DNA from 2 places in the Arthrobacter sp. MDT2-3 genome. Region 2 is predicted to be linked to the other one. Evidence: predicted binding sites of a transcription regulator. Region 2 holds the regulator's gene; the other holds the start of a gene.

Region 1 (14,076 bases), on a different contig from region 2:
GCACGTCAAAGAACCACGGATGCAGCAAGGTGTCGCGCGCGGCGTCCGCCCCGAACCGTGACATGGTCTCCTGGAACGGCCGCGGGCCGCCGTCCTCGTTGAGGGCCAGGGTCTCGCCGTCGAGGATCACATCCCGCACGGGCAGGCGGCGCACCACCTCGACCACCTCGGGCAGCCGGTGGGTTACCTCGGCCAAGGTACGCGTAAAGATCCGCACATCGTCGCCGAGGCGATGCACCTGGATGCGCGCGCCGTCGAGCTTGTATTCCACCGATGCCTCCCCCGTGACTTCCAGCGCGGCACCGGCGCTGGCCGCGGTTGAGGCGAGCATGGGTTGCACGGGGCGGCCGACTACCAGGCCGACGGCGGCGAGTTGGGCCGCCGTGCCCGTCATAGCCAGCAGTGCGGTTTCGCCGAGATCACCGGAGAGCATGGCCGCGCGGCGTACGGCGTCGACGGGCCGGTCGGCGGCGCGGGCGATGGCATCGGTGAGGACGCCCTCGAGTGCACCGGTACGCAGTTCGCCGAGCAGCACGCCGGCGATGAAGGCCTGCTCGCGCTCGGTGGCGGCCGCCGTCAGCGTCCGGAGGGTCGCGGCGCGCTCGGCGGCAGATCCAGCGCCTGAGGTGACGAGCAGCCGGTCCAGCGCAGCGTCGAGGTCGGCGACGGTCAGGCTCGGTTCAGCGGCCGGCTCCCCCATGGCCGCTGACATGCCGCGCCAACCGACCCCTACCCGTCCCTGCCGCGGCCTGGCGGTCAGCAGGCCGACCGCCGTGGCGATGTCAGCGGGCTCGAGCCTGCGCAGCAGATCTGCGAGTGCATCGACCTTGGCGAGCCGGGAGCGCGTGGACGCCACGGCATCCGTAGTTCTCACAAGCTCATCGAGCAGCATGGCACCAGTGTGCCACGCCGGCCGATGCCGGGTAGGGATGCCGGGCGATGCTGGACACTGCCGGAGGGCAGTTCCAGACTGGACGCATGGGAATAATCGTCGCGAACCTGTTCCTGACCCTTGACGGCGTTTACCAGGGACCGGGCGGCCGCGAAGAGGACACCGCGGGCGGCTTCGACCTGGGCGGCTGGCAGATGCCGGTATCCGACGACGAGGCTGAGGCTGCCATCGAGGCCGAGATCAGCCTCATCGATGCCCTGCTTCTCGGCCGGAAGACCTACGACATCTTCGCCAGCTACTGGCCGCACCAGTCCGGCGACATCGGCGGCACGCTCAACCGGGTGCCGAAGTTCGTTGTTTCCAGCACCCTGACCGCTCCGGCCTGGGCGGGCACGACAGTCCTGCCGGACGCCACCGCCGCGGGCCGGCTCCGTGAGGAGTACAACCAGGTGCACATGTTCGGCAGCGGCGTCCTCATCCGTTCACTGCTCGCTGCAGACGTTTTGGACCGCCTCCACCTCTGGCTTTACCCCGTCACGCTCGGGCAGGGCAAGCGCCTGTTCGACGCCGGGACCATCCCCGCCTCGTTCCGCCTCGCGGAGCCGGCCCGCAGCTTCCCGAAAGGGGCGGTGTCGCTGGTGTACGAGCGCGCCGGTGAGGTTAAGACGCAGGACATGGCGGACATGTGATGGGAAAGGCCCGGGCGGGCGGGTGGACGAACTGGTCTTGTCCACGGCGCCGGTGATACTTGGCGCCGGCCGTTTTCCATCCAACGCCCCATCAGCTCCGGCCGTTTTCCATCCAACGCCCCATCAGCTCCTGCCGTTTTCCATCCAACGCCCCATCAGCTCCTGCGGCTTTTGGCTCATCGCTCCATCACTAACTGATGAAGTCCGACGGCGGTGCTCCCGCAGGCATATGCTTTCGGCGCCTTGGGTTCACCCAAAGGTGATGGAGGGTTGCCCGATTTGCTGCGGGACGTGATGGAGCGTCTGACGGCACCAAAAAACCGGCCCAGCGATGCCGGACCGGTTTTTTGTGACTATAGGGCTGGGCCCACGTCCCTGTGGGGACTAGTGGCTGTGGCCTGCGTGCTCGTCTTCCTCGGCAGGCTTCTCCACAACAAGGGTCTCGGTGGTGAGAACCAGTGCTGCGATGGAGGCTGCGTTGCGGAGGGCCGCACGGGTGACCTTGACGGGGTCGATGACGCCGGCGCCGATCAGGTCCTCGTACTCGCCCGTCTTGGCGTTGAAGCCGTTGTTGGTCTCGAGCTCGGCAACCTTGGCGGTGATGACGTAGCCGTCAAAGCCGGCGTTCTGGGCAATCCAGCGCAGCGGCTGGACCAGCGCGCGGCGGACAATGCCCACTGCAGCGGCGGCGTCGCCTTCGAGAGCCTTGACAGCCGGGTCCTCATCCAATGCCTTGAGGGCGTGGATCAGGGCGGAGCCACCACCGGCGACGATGCCTTCTTCGAGGGCAGCGCGTGTGGAGGAAACAGCGTCCTCGATGCGGTGCTTCTTTTCCTTCAGCTCAACCTCGGTGGCTGCGCCGACCTTGATGACGCCGATGCCGCCGGCCAGCTTGGCCAGGCGCTCCTGGAGCTTTTCGCGGTCCCAGTCGGAGTCGGTGCGGGTGAGCTCGGCACGGAGCTGGGCAACGCGTGCTGCCACGTCTTCTGCGGAACCGGCGCCGTCAACAATGGTGGTGTTGTCCTTGGTGACCGTGATGCGGCGGGCAGTACCCAGCACCTCAAGGCCAACCGTGTCCAGGCTCAGGCCCAGTTCCGGGGAGACAACCTGCGCACCGGTGAGGGTGGCGATGTCCTGCAGCATGGCCTTACGGCGGTCGCCGAAGCCCGGAGCCTTGACGGCAACAACGTTCAGGGTGCCGCGGATGCGGTTGACGATCAGCGTGGACAGGGCCTCGCCGTCGACGTCCTCAGCGATGATGAACAGCGGCTTGGAGCTCTGCAGCGCCTTTTCCAGCAGCGGCAGGAACTCCTGCACTGAGGAGATCTTGCCCTGGTTGATCAGGATGAGGGCGTCCTCGAGGACGGCTTCCTGGCGCTCTGCGTCGGTGACGAAGTACGGGGACAGGTAGCCCTTGTCGAACTGCATGCCCTCAGTGAGGACCAGTTCGGTCTGCGTGGTGGAGGACTCTTCGATGGTGATCACACCATCCTTGCCAACCTTGCCAAATGCCTCGGCGAGGAGCTCACCGATTTCTTCGCTCTGGGCGGAGATGGCTGCAACGCTGGCTACTTGGGTGCCTTCAACGGGGCGGGCGTTCTCCAGCAGGCGGGCGGCAACGGCTTCAACGGAAACCTCGATGCCGCGCTTGATCTGGCCGGGAGCGGCACCTGCCGCTACGTTGCGCAGGCCTTCCTTGACCAGGGCCTGGGCCAGAACCGTTGCCGTGGTGGTGCCGTCGCCGGCAACATCGTTGGTCTTGGTGGCGACTTCCTTAGCCAGCTGGGCGCCAAGGTTCTCGTACGGGTCGTCCAGCTCAACTTCGCGGGCGATGGTGACGCCGTCGTTCGTGATGGTGGGAGCGCCCCACTTCTTGTCCAGGACGACGTTGCGGCCGCGCGGGCCGAGCGTCACCTTGACGGTGTTGGCGAGCTTATCAATGCCGGCTTCAAGAGACCGGCGGGCAGCGTCGTTAAACGCAAGCTGCTTTGCCATGGTTTTGTCCTTTCAAGACAGAACCCCGCGCAGCTGACCAGCAGAACGCATGACCAGCGGCACGGGGATCCGGGGAGTTACTTTACGACGATCGCCAGGACGTCGCGGGCGGACAGTACGAGGTACTCGGTGCCGCTGTGCTTGACTTCGGTTCCGCCGTACTTGGAGTAGATAACAACGTCGCCCTCGGCAACGTCGAGCGGGACGCGGTTGCCGTTGTCGTCAAAGCGGCCGGGGCCTACTGCAACAACTTCGCCTTCCTGGGGCTTCTCCTGCGCGGAGTCCGGGATAACCAGGCCGGAAGCCGTGGTCTGCTCGGCTTCGAGCGGGCGGACAACAATACGATCCTCAAGAGGCTTAATAGAGACCGACACTCGGACCTCTCCTTTTCGTCAGCAAATTCGTGGACTGGAAAGCTTTCCGCCCTGGCTGGCATACCGTCGTCGCGGTGCCGGCAGCAGCCTGGCTGGCAGCTCTTCATGTGTTAGCACCCTCCTAGGGAGAGTGCTAATGAAGACTCTATGTAAGGGTTAGCACTCGGTCAAGGCGAGTGCCAGCGTTTCGTCATCCGCGAACCCTCCACATGTAGATTTGAGCGGTGCGAGCTGCCGTATACCTGATCCTTGCCAACCTTTTCTGGGCCGGCAATTTTGTCGTCGGCCAGGCTGCCATGAAGACCATGGAGCCACTCCAGCTGACGTTCTGGCGATGGGTACTGGCCGCAGTGCCGCTGCTGGTGCTGGCCCACGCCGTGGAGCGGCCCGACTGGCGCGCTGTCCTGCGCCGCTGGCCGGTCCTGCTGCTCCTGAGTTCCCTGGGCATGAGCGGCTACACCCTGTTGCTGTACAGCGCCCTGCAGCACACGTCTGCCCTGAACGCCTCCCTGGTGACCGCCGCGAACCCGGCACTGATCATGGTGCTGGCCGTGGTCCTCCTCCGGGACAGGCCGCGCCCGCTGAGCTGGATGGGGATCGGCCTGGGCCTGCTGGGCGTCCTGCTGGTGCTCACCGGCGGCGAACTGCAGCGCCTGCTGACGTTTTCCATCAACAAGGGCGAGCTGCTGATCCTTGGGGCCATCACCGTCTGGGGCCTGTATACGATCATCGCCCGCAGGCTGAGCATCCCCGCCATCACCTCCACAGCGGTGCAGGTGGCGATGGCGGCCGTGGTCCTGAGCCCGCTCGCCCTCGTGGCCGGCGCCGGCCTGCCGGGCACCCCTTCTGAGGGCTGGTCCCTAGCGTTCATTGCACTGTTTCCCTCGCTGGGCTCCTACCTGCTGTGGAACCTTGCCCTCAAGCGGACCACCGCGGCCAACGCCGGCAACTATTTGAACCTCATCGCGGTGTTCACCGCCATCATCACGGTGGCCCTGGGCCAGCCCGTCACTGTGGCGCAGGTGCTCGGCGGCGTCCTGGTCATCTCCGGGGTGCTGCTCACCAGCGCAGGCGGAAAGGCGCCTCAGCGTCCCAGGTCGTCGAAGTCGACGTCATCCCCGCCCTCACCCTCACCGGCCGACGAGTTCCGCCCCCGGTAAAGCACCACCGCCGCCCCTGCAGCCGTCAGCAGGGCAGCAACCAGGACGGCGATGCTGCCGGCACGGGCGCCGTCGTAAAGCCCCCGGATGTCCCGCGCTTCCTGGGTGTCACCGGCGATGTCGTCACCACCCACAGAGTAGACAGTGGCATTGAACGTATCGAGGAAAAAGATCACCACCAGGAGCCCGATGCACACCACCGTCACCAGGGATCCGGCAATCAGTGCCGGACGGGCGAATCTGGCGGGGCCCCTGTCCCTGGCTGGTTCTCCGGACTGCTGGGGGCCTGCGCTCTCTTCCATGCTTTCAACACTATCCGCATCCCGCCGGACCCTCCTCCACTAGGCTGGAATGCATGTCTCAAGCTCCCCATGACCAGATCGCGCCGCTCCTGACCCCCGAGGGATGGGACCTTTTGGCGTCTTTGGGGCCCTACCAGGAGGACACGTCGTTCGAACTCAACTCGGCCCTGCGCAAGGCCGGGCACTCCCCCGCAATGGTCTCCGCCGTCCTGACCCAGTCCAGGCTCCGGACCAGGGCCGAAGCCAAGTTCGGTGAGTTTTCCCGGAGCATGCTGTTCACCCAGGCCGGCCTGGAGCAGGCAACCAGGCTCAACGTGGCCGCCCGGCACGCCCAGCGGTTCGCGGAGGCGGGCATCAAGCACGTGGCGGACCTGGGCTGCGGCCTTGCCGCCGACTCGCTGGCGCTGGCTTCGATGGACATCACCGTGACCGCGGTGGAAATGGACGAGACCACCGCCGCCTGCGCCACGGTGAACCTCATCCCCTTCCCCAACGCCACCGTTGTCCATGCAGATGCCACCGCCGTTCCGCTGGACGGGATCGACGGCGTCTGGCTGGATCCTGCGCGGCGGGTCACCTCCACCTCCGGAACCAAGCGCATCTGGGACCCGGAAGCCTTTTCGCCGCCGCTGTCCTTTGTTCAGTCCCTGGCGGCATCCGGCCGCGCGGTCGGCGTCAAAATGGGGCCGGGGATGCCGCATGATTCCGTGCCGGCAGACTGCGAGGCCCAGTGGGTTTCAGTGTCCGGGGATGTCACCGAAGTGGCCCTGTGGTTCAACGCCGTCCGGCGGTCCGGAGTCCGCAGGGCAGCGCTGGTCCTGGGTAGCGAAGGTGCGGCCGAGCTGACCAGCGGCGAGGATTTCGGCGCAGGACCCGCAGCCCAGGTGGGACCGGTGGAAGGCTACCTGTACGAGCCGGACGGTGCGGTGATCCGCGCGGGGCTGGTGGCCGACGTCGCGCTGCAGCTGGGCGGGCACCTGGTGGATGAACACATCGCCTACGTCTGCGCACCGCAGCTGGTGGACACCCCCTTCGCGCGGGCCTACAAAGTGCTGGACGTCATGCCGTACAACGTCAAGGTGCTCAAGGCCTGGGTGAAGGCGGAGGGCATCGGAGTGCTGGACATCAAGAAGCGCGGCACCGCCGTGACCCCGGAGGAACTCCGCAAGCAGCTGCTACCCGGCGGCAAAAACGCAGGCAGCAGGAAGGGCGGCAACAAAACAGCCACCCTGGTCCTGACCCGCGTCGGGGAGGACCGGGTGGCCATCGTGGTGGAGCCGGCCTAAGAGCGCTACTGGGCGCGCATGAACTCCTCCGCCGCACGGACCTGCTCTGCGGTGGGCCGAACGCCGGTGTAGAGCACAAACTGCTCCAGTGCCTGGATAGTGGCCACCTCTGCTCCGGTGATTACCGGCTTCCCGGCGGCCCGCGCCGCCTTGATCAGCGGGGTTTCGGCGGGCAGGGCAACCACGTCGAAAACAACCTGCGCGGCGTCAATGGTTTCCTGCGGGAAGGCCAGGCTGTCCACGTCAGGTCCCCCCGCCATACCCCCTGCCATACCAATAGGCGTCACGTTGATGATCAGGTCCGCCGTCCCGCCGTCGAGCGCCGGACGCCACTGGAAGCCGTACTGCTCTGCAAGCGCCCGCCCCGTGGTCTCGTTGCGGGCAAGGACCGTGACATTAGCGAACCCGGCGTCACGGAGCGCAGCGACGGTGGCCTTGGCCATGCCCCCCGCACCCTGGACCAAGACCGAGTAGCTAGTGGGCACGGAGTTGGAGGCCAACAGCTGTTCGATCGCCGTGTAGTCGGTGTTGTACGCCTTCAGATGGCCCTCGGTGTTCACGATCGTGTTGACGGAATCGATGGCCTTGGCGGAAGGGTCCATCTCATCCACGAGGGCAATCACGTCCTCCTTGTACGGCATGGAAATGGCGCACCCGCGGATGCCCAGCCCCCGGACTCCGGCGATTGCCTGCTCCAGGTTGGTGGGGGCAAACGCCTTGTAGATCCAGTTGAGCTCCAACTGTTCGTACAGGTGGTTGTGGAAGCGGGTCCCGTTGTTGCTGGGACGGGCGGAAAGTGAGATGCAGAGGGTCATGTCTTTATTCAGAATGGGCACCTGACCATTAAACCCACACTCCCCCAACTGGGTAGCGCCAACTGTCATTGTGAGCCGCCGAAACGACAGTTGACGCTACCTGTTCGGGATCAGGGGCAGCCGGTTCCCGCGGGATAGCTTCCGACGGCGGCGGGCAGCTTCCCGGGTGCCGGCGCCGTCCCGGCAAGGACGGCGGCGAGGGCGTCGAAGGCGCCCTGGCTGCGGCCATAGAGCGCGATCTTCACCGGCGCCGCGGAGTGCTGCAGCGGCCAGGGTGCGTCGAGGGCAACGGCGATGTCGCCGCCTGCCGGCCGTCCCCCGAACGGGATGAGGCTGACCAAGGGTCCGGAGCCGACGGCGAGCCCGTTTCGCGCTGCAGCATCTGCGAAACGTGCCCGGTCCGCCGGGCTGCCGCCTGTGACCCGGACGGCACCGGATGCAAGGGGTCCACCGCAGTGCCCGGAGAGCACGGTGACGGCGGCGGCGGATACCTTGGCGGCGAGCGCGGCCCCGCTGCCGGCCGGGGCGCCTGTTGGGGCGCCGGTGCCCGCTGCTGCCCGCGCTTGCCAAGTCATCATGGTCGCCACCCGCAGTGCCGCTTCGTCCAGGCGGGCGGGTGGCAGGCTGCCGGTGGTGACAGCATTAACAATCGCGGCATGGGCCTGCCCAACGTCGGCCGGCATCAGCAGCAGGTCGGCACCCGCGGCAAGGGCCATCACGGCGGCGGACCCGGCCGGGTACTGCTTGTGCACGGCTCCCATGTTCAGGGCGTCTGTCACCGCCACCCCCTTGAAGCCGAGTCCCCGCAACGCGGAGTACGTGGGTTGGGAGAGCGACGCCGGCACTCCGGGTGCCAGGGCGGGCACGGCGATGTGGCCGGTCATCACCATCGGCGCTCCAGCGGCGATGGCGGCCTGGAACGGTTTCCAGTCCCGGGCGGCCAGTTCCGCCACGGTGGCCGGCTGCGTGGGAAGGTTCAGGTGCGAATCAGTGGTCACGGACCCGTGCCCGGGGAAGTGCTTGACGGCGGGAAGGACGCCTGCCGCCAGCATTCCCTGTGTGAATGCCACTCCAAGGCTGGACGCCGCATCGGGGTTTCCGGACATGGACCGGGCACCGATGGTGGGGTCCGCCGGCCCGATGGTCACATCAGTGTCCGGGGCAAAATCGGTGTTGAAACCAAGCGGCACCAACTCTGCGGCCAACCCCTGGCCGGCCTCCTTGGCAAGGGGTACGCTGCCTGCGGCGCCGTAGCTCATCGGCGACGGCCACTCCGTCAGCGGCGCATTCAGGCGCGCCACTATCCCGCCCTCCTGGTCCACGCCGATCATCCCGGGCCAGGGCCTGCCGTCCGCCGTTGCCGCCTGTGCGAGCCGCTTGTTGATGGCGGCCATGGCCGGCAGGTCCACTTTGCCCTGCGGGTCCAGCGGCACGTTGTCGCCCATGATGATGGCCCCGGCGAGGTGCAGGCGTTCGATGACGGCGGCATGGGCGCCTGCATCAGTCCCGGTGAAGAACGGAAGGAGGACCTGCCCGGCCTTCTGTTCCGGCGACATTGCCGCGACGGCAGCGGCTGCGGCGTCCTGGTCCCGCTGCTGGGGGCCCCACCCCAGCGGCCGGGACCCGGGATCGGCAGTTACGGAAGGTGAGGGGGAGGCGGTGGCGGGTGCCGGCGTCGTACTTGGTGATACGGAAGGTGCGGCGGACGTGGAGGGTGACTGCGACCGGACAGGCGCCGGGGCGGCGGTACAGGATGCCAAGGCTACCGCCGCGGATGCTGCGGCCAGGACGGGGAAGGATTTGTGAAAACTGTCACGCAGGTGTTGGAACGGGGCCATCAATACGATGCTACCCCTGCACTAGACTTGAAACACCCGTCCGCCTGCCAGCAGCAGCCTGTGAGCGGCGTGCGCCAGCAGTAAACCGGACAGTGAGGATACGTGTGAAGATTGACTTCGCTTCTTCGAGGCAATCAACCCTCGGTGTTGAATGGGAGCTCGCGCTGGTGGACGGCCGGACCGGCGAGCTCGCCTCCGTTGCCAACGAGGTACTGCGCGGCGTGGCCTCCCGCCACCCGGAACTCAATGAAGATGACGAGCACCCGCACATCAAGCAGGAACTGCTGCTGAATACCGTGGAGCTGGTCACCGGCATCTGCGAGACTGCCGCGGAGGCGAAAGAGGACCTCACCCGGTCCCTCGCTGCCGTCCGGGAAATCACCGATCCGATGGGTGTGGAGCTGTTCTGCGCCGGAAGCCACCCGTTCAGCCCGCCGCAGCTGCAGCCGGTGACGGACAAGGCCCGCTACGCAAAACTTATTGACCGCACCCAGTGGTGGGGCCGCCAGATGGTCATCTACGGCGTGCATGTCCACGTGGGGCTGGACCGCCGCGAGAAGGCGCTTCCCGTGCTGGACGGGCTGGTCAACTACTTCCCGCACTTCCAGGCGCTCTCGGCATCGAGCCCTTTCTGGGGTGGCGAGGACACCGGCTACGCATCTCAGCGGGCCCTGATGTTCCAGCAGCTGCCCACGGCCGGCCTCCCCTTCCAGTTCAGCTCCTGGGAGGAATACGAGTCCTATGTGCAGGACATGTTCACCACCGGCGTGATCGACACCCTCTCGGAAATCCGGTGGGACATCCGGCCCGTGCCGAACCTTGGCACCATCGAGATGCGCATCTGTGACGGCCTGGCCACGCTGGAGGAAGTCGGTGCCATCGCTGCCCTCACCCAGTGCCTGGTGGACGAGTTCTCCACCACCTTGGACAACGGCGGAACCATCCCCACCATGCCGCCGTGGCACGTGCAGGAGAACAAGTGGCGGGCCGCACGGTACGGCATGGACGCCATCATCATCCTGGACGCCGCAGGCAAGGAGCAGCTGGTCACCGACCACCTGCTGGAGACCCTCAACCGGCTGGAGCCCGTCGCCGCCAAGCTGGGCTGCCCGGACGAGCTGGCCGACGTCGAAAAGATCATCCGCCGGGGTGCCGGCTACCAGCGCCAGCGCCGGGTAGCCGAGGAGCACGGCGGCGACCTCCAGGCCGTGGTCCTGGACCTGGTCAAGCAGATGCGGAACGGTCCCACCGCCTGATCTCCATTGCGTTGACCTATCAGTTTTGGTCCCCAAACGCGTGTTTTAAGAACCAAAACTGATAGGTCAAGTGAAGTTCAGGCGGGGAGCGACACCGCTGTGACCGGCAGGGAGGAATCCGGGGCGAAGCGGATTCCGCTCGGCCCAATCCCCGCCATCACCAATTGCGCTCCCAGCGCCGCGACCATGGCGCCGTTGTCGGTGCAGAGGTCCAGGGGCGGAACGTGGAGCCTGATTCCGGCGGAGGCGCAGCGCTGGCCCGTCAGCTCTCGCAGGCGTGAGTTTGCCGCCACCCCGCCGCCGAGCAGCACGTCCTTGATGCCGTGCTCCCGGCAGGCCAGCACGGCCTTGGAGGAGATGATGTCCACCACGGCTTCCTGGAACGCGGCCGCGATATCGGCCACCGGAACCTCCTGCCCGCGTGCCTCGAACTGTTCAACGCACCGGGCCACGGCGGTCTTGAGCCCGCTGAAGGACCAGTCGTAACGGTGCGGGCCCGGTTCCTCGGACGTGCCCATGTACTTGGGCTGGCTGAGGCCGCGGGGGAAGCGGATGGACTTGGCGTTGCCGGTGCGGGCCACCTTGTCGATGGCCGGTCCGCCGGGGTAACCCAGCCCGAGGATTCGGGCCACCTTGTCGTAGGCTTCGCCGGCGGCGTCGTCGATGGTGGAACCGAGGAGGACTACGTCGTCGGTGATGCTGTTGATTTTCAGGATCTCGGTGTGCCCGCCGGACACCAGCAGGGCGCCGAGGTTTTCGGGCAACTGCGGCGCCTGCCCTTCCTTCCCGTCCAGCAGCCCCACGCCCACGTGCGCGACGAGGTGGTTGATGGCATACAACGGTTTGCCGGTGGCCACGGCCAGAGCCTTCGCGGCGCAGACCCCCACCATGAGGGCGCCGGCCAGGCCGGGGCCGGAGGTGACCGCGATCGCGTCCACGTCGTCCAGGGCCACGCCGGCATCGGACAGCGCCTGCTCGAGGGTGGGCACAAAGGCGTCAAGGTGCGCGCGTGAAGCGATCTCCGGGATGACCCCGCCGAACCGGACATGTTCATCCATCGACGAGGACACCGTGTTGGTCAGCAGGGCGGTCCCCCGGACTATGCCAACCCCGGTCTCGTCACAGGACGATTCGATGCCCAGCACCAGTGGCTGCGAGCGGTTCATGGCTGGCCTGCTTCCGTTGACGTGGCGTCTCCCGTTCCTTCGCCGGCTTCACCGTTGAGCTGGAGCCGCATGATAAGGGCGTCCACGCCGTCGCGGTAGTAGCGGGGCCGGACATGGATTTGTTCAAAGCCGAAGCGCCGGTAGAGCTGCTGGGCACGCGGATTATCGGCACGGACCTCCAGCAGGAGATCCGCCGCGTGCCTGCGGCGCGCCTCCTCAATGAGCCGGGTCAGCAGCGTAGTGCCAATGCCGCGGCCCTCGTATTCAGGCACGACGGCGATGGTCTGCACGTCGGCGATGGGTTCAATGCACATCAACCCGGCGTAGCCCACGATGCCGGTGCTGCTCTCCGCCACCAGATATTGGCGGGTCTCCGGCTGGGACAGCTCGTCATAGAACATCTGCAGGGGCCACGCATCCACCGGGAAAAGCCGTTGTTCCAGGACGCTGACGGCGATCACGTCCTCGGCGGTCATTCCACGTACGGAGACGCCATGGCTGCTGATGTCCGGGGCGGTGCTCACAGTGCCCTCTTCCTGGGTCCGGGGACCTGTGCATCGGATTCGCGGAGATACAAGGGGGTGGAGTCGAGGAGCTCGTCACCGGCCGCGAGCCGGGCCAGCGCGAACTGGCCCAGGTACAGGGCGTCCGGCTGTTCCGCTGCGAACTCCGGGTCCGCCTTCAGGGTGTCTGCGTAAAGCCCGGCGCCGGCGCCGTAGGCGGGCAGGTCCGGAAGGTCCGCGGCGAAGCCAACATGCGGACCGTCCTCCAGCACGGGAAGCCGGCCTTCGGGAAGGCGGTAGCGCGCCCAGTAGACCTCTTTGCGCCGCGCGTCCGTTACCACCAGGAATTCGGGGGCGGCGGCGGTGGATTCGGCGACTTCCAAAGCAACGGCGTCCAGGCTCATCAGCCCGTGGAGGGGCTTGCCCCAGACGAAGGACAGGGTGCGTGCGGTGGCAATTCCCGACCGCAGCCCGGTGAACGGGCCAGGGCCCACGCCTACCACCAGGGCATCAATATCGCTGCCGCTGACGCCGGCATCGGCCAGGAGCTGTTCGATCCCCGGGGCGAGCACCTCGGCGTGGCTGCGGGTGTCCTCGGTGGAGAAGCTGGCCACCACGCCTTCGAGGGCGTCGTCTGAAACCAGTGCCGCGCTTGCCACGGCAGAGGTGTCGATGGCGAGGATGAGCATCAGGCTTTCCCTTCAAAGGTTGCGACGGGTTCGGGAACAGCCGGCCAGCGGGGACCGTAACCGCGCATCACAATGGTCCGCGGCTCGTCCGTGTCCTCGTCCTCGAAATCCAGCATGCCGCCGTCGGTGGCGCCGGGAGCATTGGCTGTGGCGCCAAGGCCGCCAGTGCCCAACCCCATGGCACGGTGCAGATCGATCTCCAGCCGGCTCTCGCTCAGGTGCTCCACCCGGTCATGGCCCCACTCCACCACCGTCACGGACGAGTCCAGGGTGTTCTCGAGGTCGATGTCGTCTATCTCTGCTGCCGACCCCAGGCGGTACGCATCAACGTGCACCAGGTCCGGCCCGCCGGGACGCGGTCCGTCGGGCAGGTTGGGGTGGATGCGGACCAGGACGAACGTGGGGGAAATGATCCCGGCGCGGACGCCCAGCCCCTCTCCCAAACCTTGGGTGAAGGTGGTTTTCCCGGCACCCAGCTCGCCGGAGAGCACCAGCAGGTCCCCGGCTTCCAGGACCGACGCAAGGCGTGCGGCAAGCGCATGGGTCTGGTCCGCCGTCGTCGCGGTTAACGCCTTTTCCCAGTTGGGACGAACCCTGCCGGTGTCCCCTAACTCCGCGGAGGGCGCGTTCATGCGGCACCCTCTGCCCTGTGAACGACGGCGGCCGGAGCCTGTTCGTTGATAAAGCGGCGGGGCACGCGTGGGCTGATCCTGGTGACGATCTCGTAATTGATGGTTCCGGCAGCGCGTGCCCAGTCGTCGGCAGTGGGCCCGCCGTCGGTGCCGTCGCCGAACAGCTCGGCTTCGGCACCCAGCAGGCCGGCGCCGGCAGGGCCGGTGTCGCCGAGGTCGATGACCATCTGGTCCATGGCGATCCTCCCCACCACTGGGTAGGTTTTACCGGCCACCCGGACGGGACCGCCCGTAGCGACGCGGGGCACTCCGTCGGCGTAGCCCACCGGGATCAGGCCCAGGGTGCTGGGGCCGCTGGTGTGGTAGCGGAGACCGTAGGAGACGCCTTGCCCGTCCGGCACTTCCTTGCACTGGGAAACGAGGGTCCGCAGCGTCATGGCCGGGCGGAGTCCCAGCTCGGCCGACGTCTGCCCTTCAAA
Region 2 (9,975 bases):
TGCTCCGCGATGCCCTGGAGAAGCTGATGCTCAACGATGCCGCATTGGTCTACGAGCCGGAGACCTCCGCAGCGCTTGGCTTCGGCTTCCGCGTTGGCTTCCTGGGTCTGCTCCACCTGGAAATCACCCGCGAGCGGCTGGAACGTGAATACAACCTGGACCTGATCTCCACGGCGCCCAACGTCGAATACGAGGTGACGCTGGAGGACAAGAAGGTGGTCCACGTGACCAACCCCAGCGAATACCCCTCCGGCAAGATCTCCGAGGTCCGCGAGCCAATGGTGTCCGCCACCATCCTGGCCCCGAACGAATTTGTCGGCGCCATCATGGAACTGTGCCAGAGCCGGCGCGGCGTTATGGGCGGCATGGACTACCTGTCCGAGGACAGGGTGGAAATCCGCTACCGACTGCCGCTGGCCGAGATCGTGTTCGACTTCTTCGACATCCTCAAGTCCAAGACCCGCGGCTACGGTTCCCTGGACTGGAAGGCCGACGGCGACCAGGTGGCCGACCTGGTGAAGGTGGACATCATGCTCCAGGGTGAGCAGGTGGATGCCTTCTCCGCCATCACCCACCGTGACAAGGCCTACGCCTACGGCGTCATGATGACCACCAAGCTGCGCGAGCTCATCCCCCGCCAGCAGTTCGAGGTGCCCATCCAGGCGGCTATCGGCTCCCGGATCATCGCCCGCGAAAGCATCCGCGCCATCCGCAAGGACGTGCTGGCCAAGTGCTACGGCGGTGACATCTCGCGTAAGCGCAAACTGCTGGAAAAGCAGAAGGAAGGCAAGAAGCGCATGAAGATGGTGGGCCGGGTTGAGGTCCCCCAGGAAGCGTTCATCGCCGCCCTCACCACAGACGAGTCCAAGGACAAGGCCAAGAAGTAGTGAACACAGCGTCCGGCAACACCGGAGGCCCCTGCGATGCCTAGCACCCTTCCCCTCGGCGACCCGGCGCCGTCGGACGGTCTGCTGCCCGCCCAGGCAGTGGACGGTTCGGCGGACCGGGCGTTTGGGCTGTACGTCCACATCCCGTTTTGTGCAGTGCGCTGCGGCTACTGTGATTTCAACACCTACACTGCCACGGAGCTCGGCGGCGGCGCCTCCCAGGACGCCTACGCCGGCACGGCCGCTTCAGAGGTGTCGATAGCGGCCAAGGTCCTCACGGACTCCGGCCTTCCCCCGCGCAGGCTGAGCACCGTGTTTTTCGGCGGGGGCACGCCTACATTGCTTCCCGCAGACGACCTTGCCCTGATTCTCCGGCGGGCCATCGACCAGTGGGGCATCGAAGACGGTGCTGAAGTCACCACGGAGGCGAACCCCGATTCGGTCACGCCCGAATCCCTTGCCACCTTGAAGGACGCAGGGTTCACCCGGATCTCCTTCGGCATGCAGTCTGCCGTTCCGCATGTGCTCAAGGTACTTGACCGCACGCACACGCCCAGCCGGGTTCCGCAGGTGGTGCAATGGGCACGCGAGGCCGGCCTCGCAGTCAGCCTCGACCTGATCTTCGGGACACCGGGGGAGTCCCTCGCAGACTGGCGATACTCGCTGGAGACCGCCTTGTCCTACGAACCTGACCACATCAGCGCCTACGCGCTGATCGTGGAGGACGGTACCAAGCTCGCCGCTCAGATCCGCCGGGGTGAAGTCCCCGGAATTGACGACGACGACCACGCCGACAAGTATGAACTCGCCGACCAGCTGATCACCGAAGCCGGCCTCGGCTGGTACGAGGTCAGCAACTGGGCCCGCACGCCGGACCAGGCCTGCCGCCACAACCTCGCCTACTGGCGCGGCGATGACTGGTGGGGAATCGGGCCGGGCGCGCATTCACATGTGGGCGGGGTCCGTTGGTGGAACGTCAAACACCCCACTGCCTATGCCGGCCGTTTAGCGCAGGGCCTTTCGCCGGCTGCCGGCAGGGAGACGCTGGACCTGGAAACCCGGAACGTGGAGCGGGTGATGCTCGAAGCGCGCCTGCAGTCCGGTCTTGAGGTTTCTTCCCTTGGTGCTGACGGCCGGCACGAGGTCGCAGGCCTGATTGCCGACGGCCTGGTGGAGCCTGCCCAAGCCTTCCGGGGACGGCTTGTCCTCACCCTCAAAGGCAGGCTGCTGGCGGATGCGGTGGTCCGCCGCGTACTCCCAGCCTGATTATTCGCCGCCGAGGGTGGTGGTGGTCCTGGTGGGGCTGTCCCAGAGACGGGCTCCGGTGCACTCTCCCTGCGTCAGCACGCCCAGGACATTTATGGCGGTTCCGAGCAGGTGGCCTGGAATCCGGCGCGCGAGGGTGACATGCGGTGTCCACGCATCCGGCAGGGTATTGGCAAAAGCCTCCGTGCACCGCTGATGCAGCCGCGCGTGCATCTGCAGCAAACCCGCCGCCGGCACCACCAGGCGCGCCAGCACGTACTTGCCGGAACCGGCAGGAAAAACCACCAAACCGGAAAACCGGACGTCAATCGGCAGGCCGCTCCACAGATCCTCCGCCGCGGACCCGAGGTCCAGGTTGTCGCCTGCCGCCAGGGTGATGTGTGGCCTGTTGCTCGGTGAGGTATGCGTGGCCAGGCTCGGCAGGCCGGCTTCAAGAAGGCGGGCCCAATCCGTCCTGATTGAAGAATCGGTGGGTTCCCCGAAGGTCAACTCGACGCTGCGCATGCACCCATCATGCCGGACGCTGATGGACGGTTTGCAGGGGAGCGGAGTCTGCCTGCGCTACTTGATCCAGCGCAGGTTGTACGGGTAGCGGTGCGGCTGGCCCTTGTTGACGTGGATGCCGGCGGCCACCGAGAAGCATGTGAGGGCGATCCAGATCAGTGTTGCGACGACGGCAAAGATGTTGCCGACCACCGGCACGAAGACAAGGATGTTGGCAACCACTGCCGCGATGGTGGGCGGCAGGCTGAAGTTCAGCGCCTCCTTGGACTCCTGGGCGGTAAACGGGCCCCGGTCACGGAAGATCAGGTAGATCAGCAGGGAAGGAACGCAACCCAAAATGCCGCCGAAATGCGCCAGGGTGGCCCACTGCCGGTCCTCGCTGGCCGTCAGGGGCAGCGCATTTGCCGGAACGCCGTGGTACTCCGAACGGCCCTGGCCGCCCTGGCTGTCCCTGTGCTCACGTGCGTTTTCTGCCACAGTCTGTTCCTTCGAAAGTGCAATGGTGCTGACTAAGAATGCCATGTCTACTGTTGCCGGTGCTGCGATCCGCAGACACTGCAGTATCAAGAATACTGGGTGCAGCGGTGATGCCTGTCCCAACACGGGGCAGGAACAGGCGCGCGGCAATGAGGTTTGACGGGGCTTCAGGGAACCGTGAGGAAATCGATGACTTCCTCCACCCTTCCCAGCAGCGACGCTTCCAGGTCCGCGTAGCTGCGGACGGCGCCCAACAGCTTCTGCCACCCCAGACCGATGTCCTCTTTGGTTTCGTGGGGCCAGCCGAAGGCTGCAAGGATGCCTGTTTTCCAGTCCTGCCCGCGCGGCACCACGGGCCACTTCTCGATCCCCAGGACAGCCGGGCGGATGGCCTGCCAGACGTCAACGTAGGGGTGTCCCACAATCAGCACATTCCCCGCGGCACCGGGAGATGCCATCACGGCATCGGCAATGCGGGACTCTTTCGAATCGGGCACCAGGTGGTCCACCAGCACGCCCAGGCGCCTGCCGGGCCCCGGCTTGAAGTCGGCCACAGCGGCCGCGAGGTCATCAATGCCGTGCAGCGGCTCGACGACGATGCCCTCCACCCGAAGGTCATCTCCCCACACCTTCTCCACGAGTTCGGCGTCGTGCTTTCCTTCGACCCAGATGCGGCTCGCCTTGGCAACCTGGGCTCTCTGGCCTGCCACGCGGACAGAACCCGAGGCCGTCCTGCCGGCGGCTGTCGCCGTGCCTGCGGTCGGCCGCGGAGCGGGCGGCATCAGTCGGATCGCCTGGCCTTCCAGGAGGAACCCGAAGCCCAGCCGGAAGGAGCGGGACTTTCCGTTGCGGTCCTCCAGTGCCACCACATGCATTCCGCCTGATTTCTCCACCCGGGTCACTGCGCCAACCCAGCCGGACTGCACGTCCTCCAGCACCATGCCCCGTTCTACGGGCACTTCGGGCAATTGCGTCTTGGCGGGCGCGGAAAGGTCCTGGGCTCCCCAGTTCTGGTAATGCATCGAATCACTCCGCCTCGCGCTAGATCACGGCCGGGAATTTCGCCCGGAGCGGTACCAATGCTAACAACGGGGTGAGTCATAATAGACTGTTAGCACTTGGGCATGTCGAGTGCTAACCGCTGTAGCGTCACGGTGCGGGCGGAACGCCTGCCCTGAACCCTGGATGGAGGTGGAGAGTGAGCGAGCCACGCAAACTGGAAGTACTGCGGGCCATCGTGGAGGACTACGTCCACTCCCGCGAGCCCGTCGGGTCCAAGGCTTTGGTGGAGCGGCACCATCTTGGTGTCTCCAGCGCCACCATCCGCAATGACATGGCCGCGCTTGAGGACGAAGGGCTGATTACGGCGCCCCACACCAGCGCCGGCCGCATCCCCACAGACAAGGGCTACCGGCTCTTCGTCGACCAGATTTCCGCTGTGAAGCCCCTGTCCCAGGCGGAGCGGCGGGCTATCCAGTCCCTCCTTGAGGGCTCGGATGACCTCGACGACGTCCTGGAACGGACCGTCCGGCTGTTGTCCCAACTGACTAACCAGGTGGCGGTTGTCCAGTATCCGCACCTTAACCGAGCACTGATCCGACACATCGAATTCGTTCTCCTGGCACCGCGGAAGGTGCTGGTGGTGCTGATCGCCAACACCGGAAAGGTGGAACAGCGCGTTATCGACGTCGGGCAGGACCTGGCGGATGAAGCCCTCGCTGCGTTGCGCGCCAGGTTCCTTGGCTCCCTCGCCGGGACCCCCTTGGCCCAACTGGGGCACTCCCTGCCCGCAGTGGTGTCCGGTGTCGCCCCGGGACAGCGGCAGGCAGCCCAGGCGCTGGCGCACGGACTGGAGGGCCTGGCCCACAGCAGCCGCGAAGACCGTATGGTGATGGCCGGCACGGCCAACCTCGCCCGTTCCAACGTTGACTTCCCGCTCAGCATCGGGCCTGTGCTGGAGGCGCTTGAGGAACAGGTGGTGATGCTGCGCCTGCTGAGCGAGATGGCGCAGGATCACCGCGGCGTAGCCGTGAGCATCGGCCGTGAAAACCCCTATGACGGCCTGGCGGAAGCATCTGTTGTGGCCACGGGCTACGGCCCGGACAGCGTCGCCAAGATTGGCGTGCTGGGTCCTACCAGGATGGACTATCCCACCACCATGGCAGCCGTTAGGGCTGTCGCCCGTTACCTGTCACGGATTTTGGGGCCCTGACCGTATGACGGCGCCCAAAAGCGCCCAGCAGTGATGCAGTAAGACTGCAGGCAAAAACAACAAGGAAGAGATACGAACTTTGAGCAGCCACTACGAAGTCCTTGGAGTCTCACCGGATGCCACCGGAGAAGAGATCAAGAAGGCCTACCGCAAGCTGGCCCGGACCCTTCACCCGGACGTTAACCCCGGTGAGGATGTTGCGGACCGCTTCAAGGCAGTGACCCACGCCTACGAAGTTCTCTCGGACCCCCAAAAGCGGCGGGTCTACGACACCACCGGCAACGAGAACGGCACGGACAACGGGTTCGGCGGGGGAGCGTATGCCGGCCAGGGCTTTGCTTTCCAGGACATCTTCGACACATTCTTCGGCGCCGGCGGCACCACCGGCCCCGCGTCACGGGTCAGGCGCGGGCAGGACGCGCTCATCAGCGTCCGGATCGAACTCCGCGACGCGGTGTTCGGGGTCAACAAGAAGCTCGAAGTGGATACGGCAGTGGTCTGTCCCACCTGTGATGGCTCGTGCTGCCGTCCCGGAACCCATCCGGAGCGCTGCGACATCTGCGGTGGCAGCGGCCAGGTCCAGAGGGCCGTGCGTTCCATCCTCGGCCAGGTCATGACCGCCGCGCCCTGCGGTACCTGCGAAGGCTTCGGAACCGTTATCAAGGACCCCTGCAACGAATGCAGCGGGCAGGGCCGGATCCGCAGCCGCCGTTCCCTGACCATCAAGGTCCCCGCCGGCGTCGCCACCGGCACGCGCATCCAGCTGTCCGGGCAGGGCGAGGCCGGTCCCGCCGGTGGCCCCACCGGTGACCTCTACGTGGAAATCCGCGTCAACAACGATGCCACCTACGTCCGCGAAGGCGACGACCTCCACGCCACCCTGAACATCCCCATGACGGCAGCTGCCCTGGGAACCGACGTGACCCTCGAAACGTTCGATGGGCCGCAGGAGATCGACGTGAAGGCCGGCACGCAGTCCGGAGAGATCATCACGCTGCGCGGCCTTGGTGTCACCCACCTGCGCGGCTACGGCCGTGGTGACCTGAAGGTTCACCTCCAGGTCGAGACGCCGGCGAAGCTCGATCCGGCGCAGGAGGACCTGCTGCGCCAGCTGGCCAAGCTTCGCGGCGAGCAGATTACGGATGGCAAGCTTGCTGCCAGCGGTGGCATGTTCGCCAAGCTCCGGGACCGGCTCGGTAACCTGTAGCGGTGAGCAACCCCGTCTTTTTCACTGCGGCCGGGTCCCTGGACGGGATGGTGCCGGAAGGTGTCTTCGTCCTGGAAGGACCCGAGGCCCGGCATGCGGTTACGGTCAAGCGGCTCGCTCCGGGCGAAGCCGTGGACATCGTTGACGGCGCCGGTACCCGCATGAGCGGCAAGGTTACCGCCGCTTCCTCCTCCGGGCTCGAAGTGGAATGCACCTCGGTGGTTGTTGAGGACCGGCCGGGCACCAGGCTGGTGCTGGTCCAGGCCCTGGCCAAGGGCGACCGGGATGAGCTGGCCGTTGAGACGGCCACTGAACTGGGCATCGACGCTGTTATCCCGTGGCAGTCAGAGCGGTCCATCGTACGCTGGAAAGGTGACCGGGCCGCCAAGGCCCACGCAAAATGGCAATCCGTTGTCACTGCCGCCGCCAAACAGGCCCGTCGTGCCTGGATCCCTGAAGTGCGTGCCGCCGTCGACACCGCCGGCCTGGCCTCCGCGGTGGAGGCGGCCGACCTCGCCGTTATCCTGCACGAGAACGCGGTGCGGCCCCTGCGGTCCGTCCTGGAATCCTGGCTCCCGCCCGGGGCCGCTGACGGCGTGCGCGAAGTGCTGCTGATCGTAGGACCCGAGGGAGGGATCAGCCAGCGTGAAGTGACAAGGCTTTGCGGCCGGGGTGCCGTCACCGCCCTGTTGGGACACCACGTGCTGCGCTCATCAACGGCCGGTCCTGCCGCCGTCGTTCTTGCCAGCGACGTCCTGGGCCGCTGGGCGGCTCCCATAGTTTGAGCCGCCCGGCGGGCGGGGCTAGCGGACCTGAAAGCTCCGGGTGTCCTCGGTTCCGTCCACTTGGCCGTCCGCGTTCGAAGTTTGGGCAACCCGAAGTTCGAAGTCACCCTCAGGCAGCGTCAGGGCCAAGGTGAACACCCCGGCCTGCGCGGGATCCGCAGCCGCCGTTGTTTCTCCCGTCAGGAAAGGGGTTTTGTCTCCGTTGTCTCCGGACCGTAGGATCTGCCAGCGCAGCTTGCCGCCGGGCAGGGTGCTTCGTCCGGTGATCTTGACGCTGCCGTCGGCCACTTCCACGTTTTCCTGCGGGTCGATGATCCAGACCGGAGCCACCAGCCCGGCGGTACGGGCCATGAGTGACCCCAGCTGCACATGGTCAAAAGCGACGTAGTCGGTGTGTCCGTCCACGAGGATCCGGACACGGATCTGCTGCCCGGAATCAATCAGCCCTGAGCTCGCAGCAGCCGCGGTAGCCGTGTAGACAAGCTGCTGGATGGCCCGGGCCGCCATGTCGGCGTCAAGATTGCTGTTGAAGGCATCTTCCGACACGTCCACGGTGATGACGTCCTTGCCGGAAATGGACGTGGCCAGCTGCTTGGGGTTCTGCCACGGCGTGAAGAAGTCCGGGTCCAGGGGCTTTTCGGACATCATGGCGCGCAGGGCGCGGGTCACGGGATTCTCCTGCTCCGGAACGTCCCGGAACTCCCGGTAGAGGAAGACATCGCTGTTGCTGCGCCCAATCCAGTAGACGGGGGCCTTGTTGGAGGACTGGGTAGTCTCCAGGGGTGCACTCGTGGACGGGGCACCGGAGGTAATTCCCGGGGCGGGAGTGCTGGAGGACAGTGTGCCGGTGGGGGAGGGCTCCGGCGCTGCGATGCAGCCTGCCAGGACAGGGACCGTGACCAGGAGACCGGCAAGGACCGCTGAACGGGCGCCGCTAAAGGCACCTCGGGCCCGGCGGGGCGCTGCGGTTTCCGGCAACTTGATTGCCCTGTCCTTTCCTGGTCGGGTAGCCGATCCCCGGTCGGCTTTGATACTCCAGCACCACGCTGGATTTCCAGCATTACACAGCCCCGGGGAGCAGAAGCGCCGGGATGCGCTGCGCGGTCCAACTGCAACTGGAACGATATGAGGCCGATATGAAGTTGATACCTAATGACGCGAAACACGTCTTGTGCCGGGTGGGAGCCGTCCCGGCGCCCCATTGCTGTATGGGGTCTGGTGTGCCTGCTGGCGTAGGATGGAAGGTACCGCTGGAAGCAACGGCACCAGCCGCCGCAAATCAGCCAACAGCTATTGTTTCGACATCGAGGGGATCACAGGCCTGCGGGCCAGCACCATGACTGAATCAGCTAACGGAAAGCGCAGGCTCGTCACAGGCGAGGGCGCAGCGGGGGAGTTTCCCCATACACTCCCCGGCGTCCGGACCGAAGTAGTCCTTTTCGACAACTCGGACCAGATGGTTCAATCGCTGGGCAGCCATGATGAAGCGTTGCGGTTCATCGAGGAACAGTTTCCTGACGTGAACTTCCACGTCCGCGGCAATGAGCTTTCCATCAGCGGACCGGCGGCTGATGTGCCGCGGATTATGCGGCTCCTCCATGAGGTCCGCGGACTCGTTGCCCGCGGCACGGTCATCAGCCCGGCTGTATTGCAGCAGCTCGTGGCCCTCCTCCGCTCGCAGTCGATGCAGAATCCCGTGGATGTCCTGACCCACGACATCCTGTCCAGCCGTGGCAAAACCATCCGTCCCAAAACCCTGAACCAGAAGAACTACGTAGACGCCATCGACGTCAACACGGTGATCTTCGGCATCGGGCCCGCGGGAACGGGCAAGACCTACCTGGCCATGGCCAAAGCAGTGCAGGCCCTGCAGCAAAAAGAAGTCAGCCGGATCATCCTGACCCGCCCGGCCGTCGAGGCGGGGGAGCGGCTTGGTTTCCTTCCCGGGACCTTGAGCGACAAGATCGATCCGTACCTCCGTCCGCTTTATGATGCCCTGCACGACATGATGGACCCTGAATCCATTCCGCGGCTCATGGCGGCGGGGACCATCGAAGTGGCGCCGCTGGCCTACATGCGCGGCCGCACGCTCAATGACGCCTTCATCATCCTGGACGAGGCGCAGAACACCACGCCCGAGCAGATGAAGATGTTCCTCACGAGGCTTGGCTTCGGATCCAAAATGGTAGTTACGGGCGATGTCACCCAGGTGGACCTGCCCTTCGGTACCCGGTCCGGGCTGCGGATCGTGGAAGAGATTCTGCAGGGCATTGATGGTGTGAACTTTTCCGTCCTGGACGCAGCAGACGTGGTGCGGCACCGCCTGGTAGGCGATATCGTCAATGCCTACAGCATCTGGGACGACACCCAGCGCAGCCGGGTCAAGCATTCGGCAAGCCGGGAAAAACGGGGGGAACACGCGTGAGCATCGAGGTGAACAACGAGTCCGGCGTCCAAGTGGACGAATCCGAACTCGTTGCCCTGTCCAGGTACATCTTTGAGCAGCTCTACATTCATCCGCAGGCCGAACTGTCCATCCTTTTGGTGGACGAGCCTGCGATGGAGAAGCTTCACATCGAGCTGATGGACGAGCCCGGCTCCACTGACGTGCTGTCCGTGCCCATGGACGAGCTGACC

The links. The regulator HrcA, encoded in region 2, represses chaperone genes, less so after heat shock. The targets are predictions, from matches to a motif close to TTNGCACTCGNNNNNNNCGAGTGCNAA.
Region 1: groES (co-chaperone GroES) is a predicted target of HrcA. The motif match lies at 4,107-4,133, and genes of this name have one in related genera.

Annotation. Positions count from the first base shown of each region.
Region 1 is NZ_JBNHFS010000002.1:445,960-460,035, forward strand. It holds gene AC5RUQ_RS07655 (ATP-dependent DNA ligase) at 1-892, opposite strand, end outside; gene AC5RUQ_RS07660 (dihydrofolate reductase family protein) at 979-1,581, shown strand; gene groL (chaperonin GroEL) at 1,966-3,576, opposite strand; gene groES (co-chaperone GroES) at 3,654-3,950, opposite strand; gene AC5RUQ_RS07675 (DMT family transporter) at 4,175-5,110, shown strand; gene AC5RUQ_RS07680 (hypothetical protein) at 5,035-5,412, opposite strand; gene AC5RUQ_RS07685 (THUMP-like domain-containing protein) at 5,466-6,698, shown strand; gene AC5RUQ_RS07690 (shikimate 5-dehydrogenase) at 6,704-7,534, opposite strand; gene AC5RUQ_RS07695 (glycoside hydrolase family 3 N-terminal domain-containing protein) at 7,624-9,069, opposite strand; gene AC5RUQ_RS07700 (glutamate--cysteine ligase) at 9,456-10,607, shown strand; gene tsaD (tRNA (adenosine(37)-N6)-threonylcarbamoyltransferase complex transferase subunit TsaD) at 10,685-11,773, opposite strand; gene rimI (ribosomal protein S18-alanine N-acetyltransferase) at 11,770-12,249, opposite strand; gene tsaB (tRNA (adenosine(37)-N6)-threonylcarbamoyltransferase complex dimerization subunit type 1 TsaB) at 12,294-12,965, opposite strand; gene tsaE (tRNA (adenosine(37)-N6)-threonylcarbamoyltransferase complex ATPase subunit type 1 TsaE) at 12,965-13,597, opposite strand; gene alr (alanine racemase) at 13,594-14,076, opposite strand, start outside.
Region 2 is NZ_JBNHFS010000005.1:280,536-290,510, reverse strand. It holds gene lepA (translation elongation factor 4) at 1-887, shown strand, start outside; gene hemW (radical SAM family heme chaperone HemW) at 924-2,153, shown strand; gene AC5RUQ_RS16405 (2'-5' RNA ligase family protein) at 2,154-2,657, opposite strand; gene AC5RUQ_RS16400 (DUF4870 domain-containing protein) at 2,715-3,134, opposite strand; gene AC5RUQ_RS16395 (DUF3097 domain-containing protein) at 3,302-4,156, opposite strand; gene hrcA (heat-inducible transcriptional repressor HrcA) at 4,333-5,346, shown strand; gene dnaJ (molecular chaperone DnaJ) at 5,426-6,553, shown strand; gene AC5RUQ_RS16380 (16S rRNA (uracil(1498)-N(3))-methyltransferase) at 6,556-7,338, shown strand; gene AC5RUQ_RS16375 (GerMN domain-containing protein) at 7,357-8,316, opposite strand; gene AC5RUQ_RS16370 (PhoH family protein) at 8,675-9,763, shown strand; gene ybeY (rRNA maturation RNase YbeY) at 9,760-9,975, shown strand, end outside.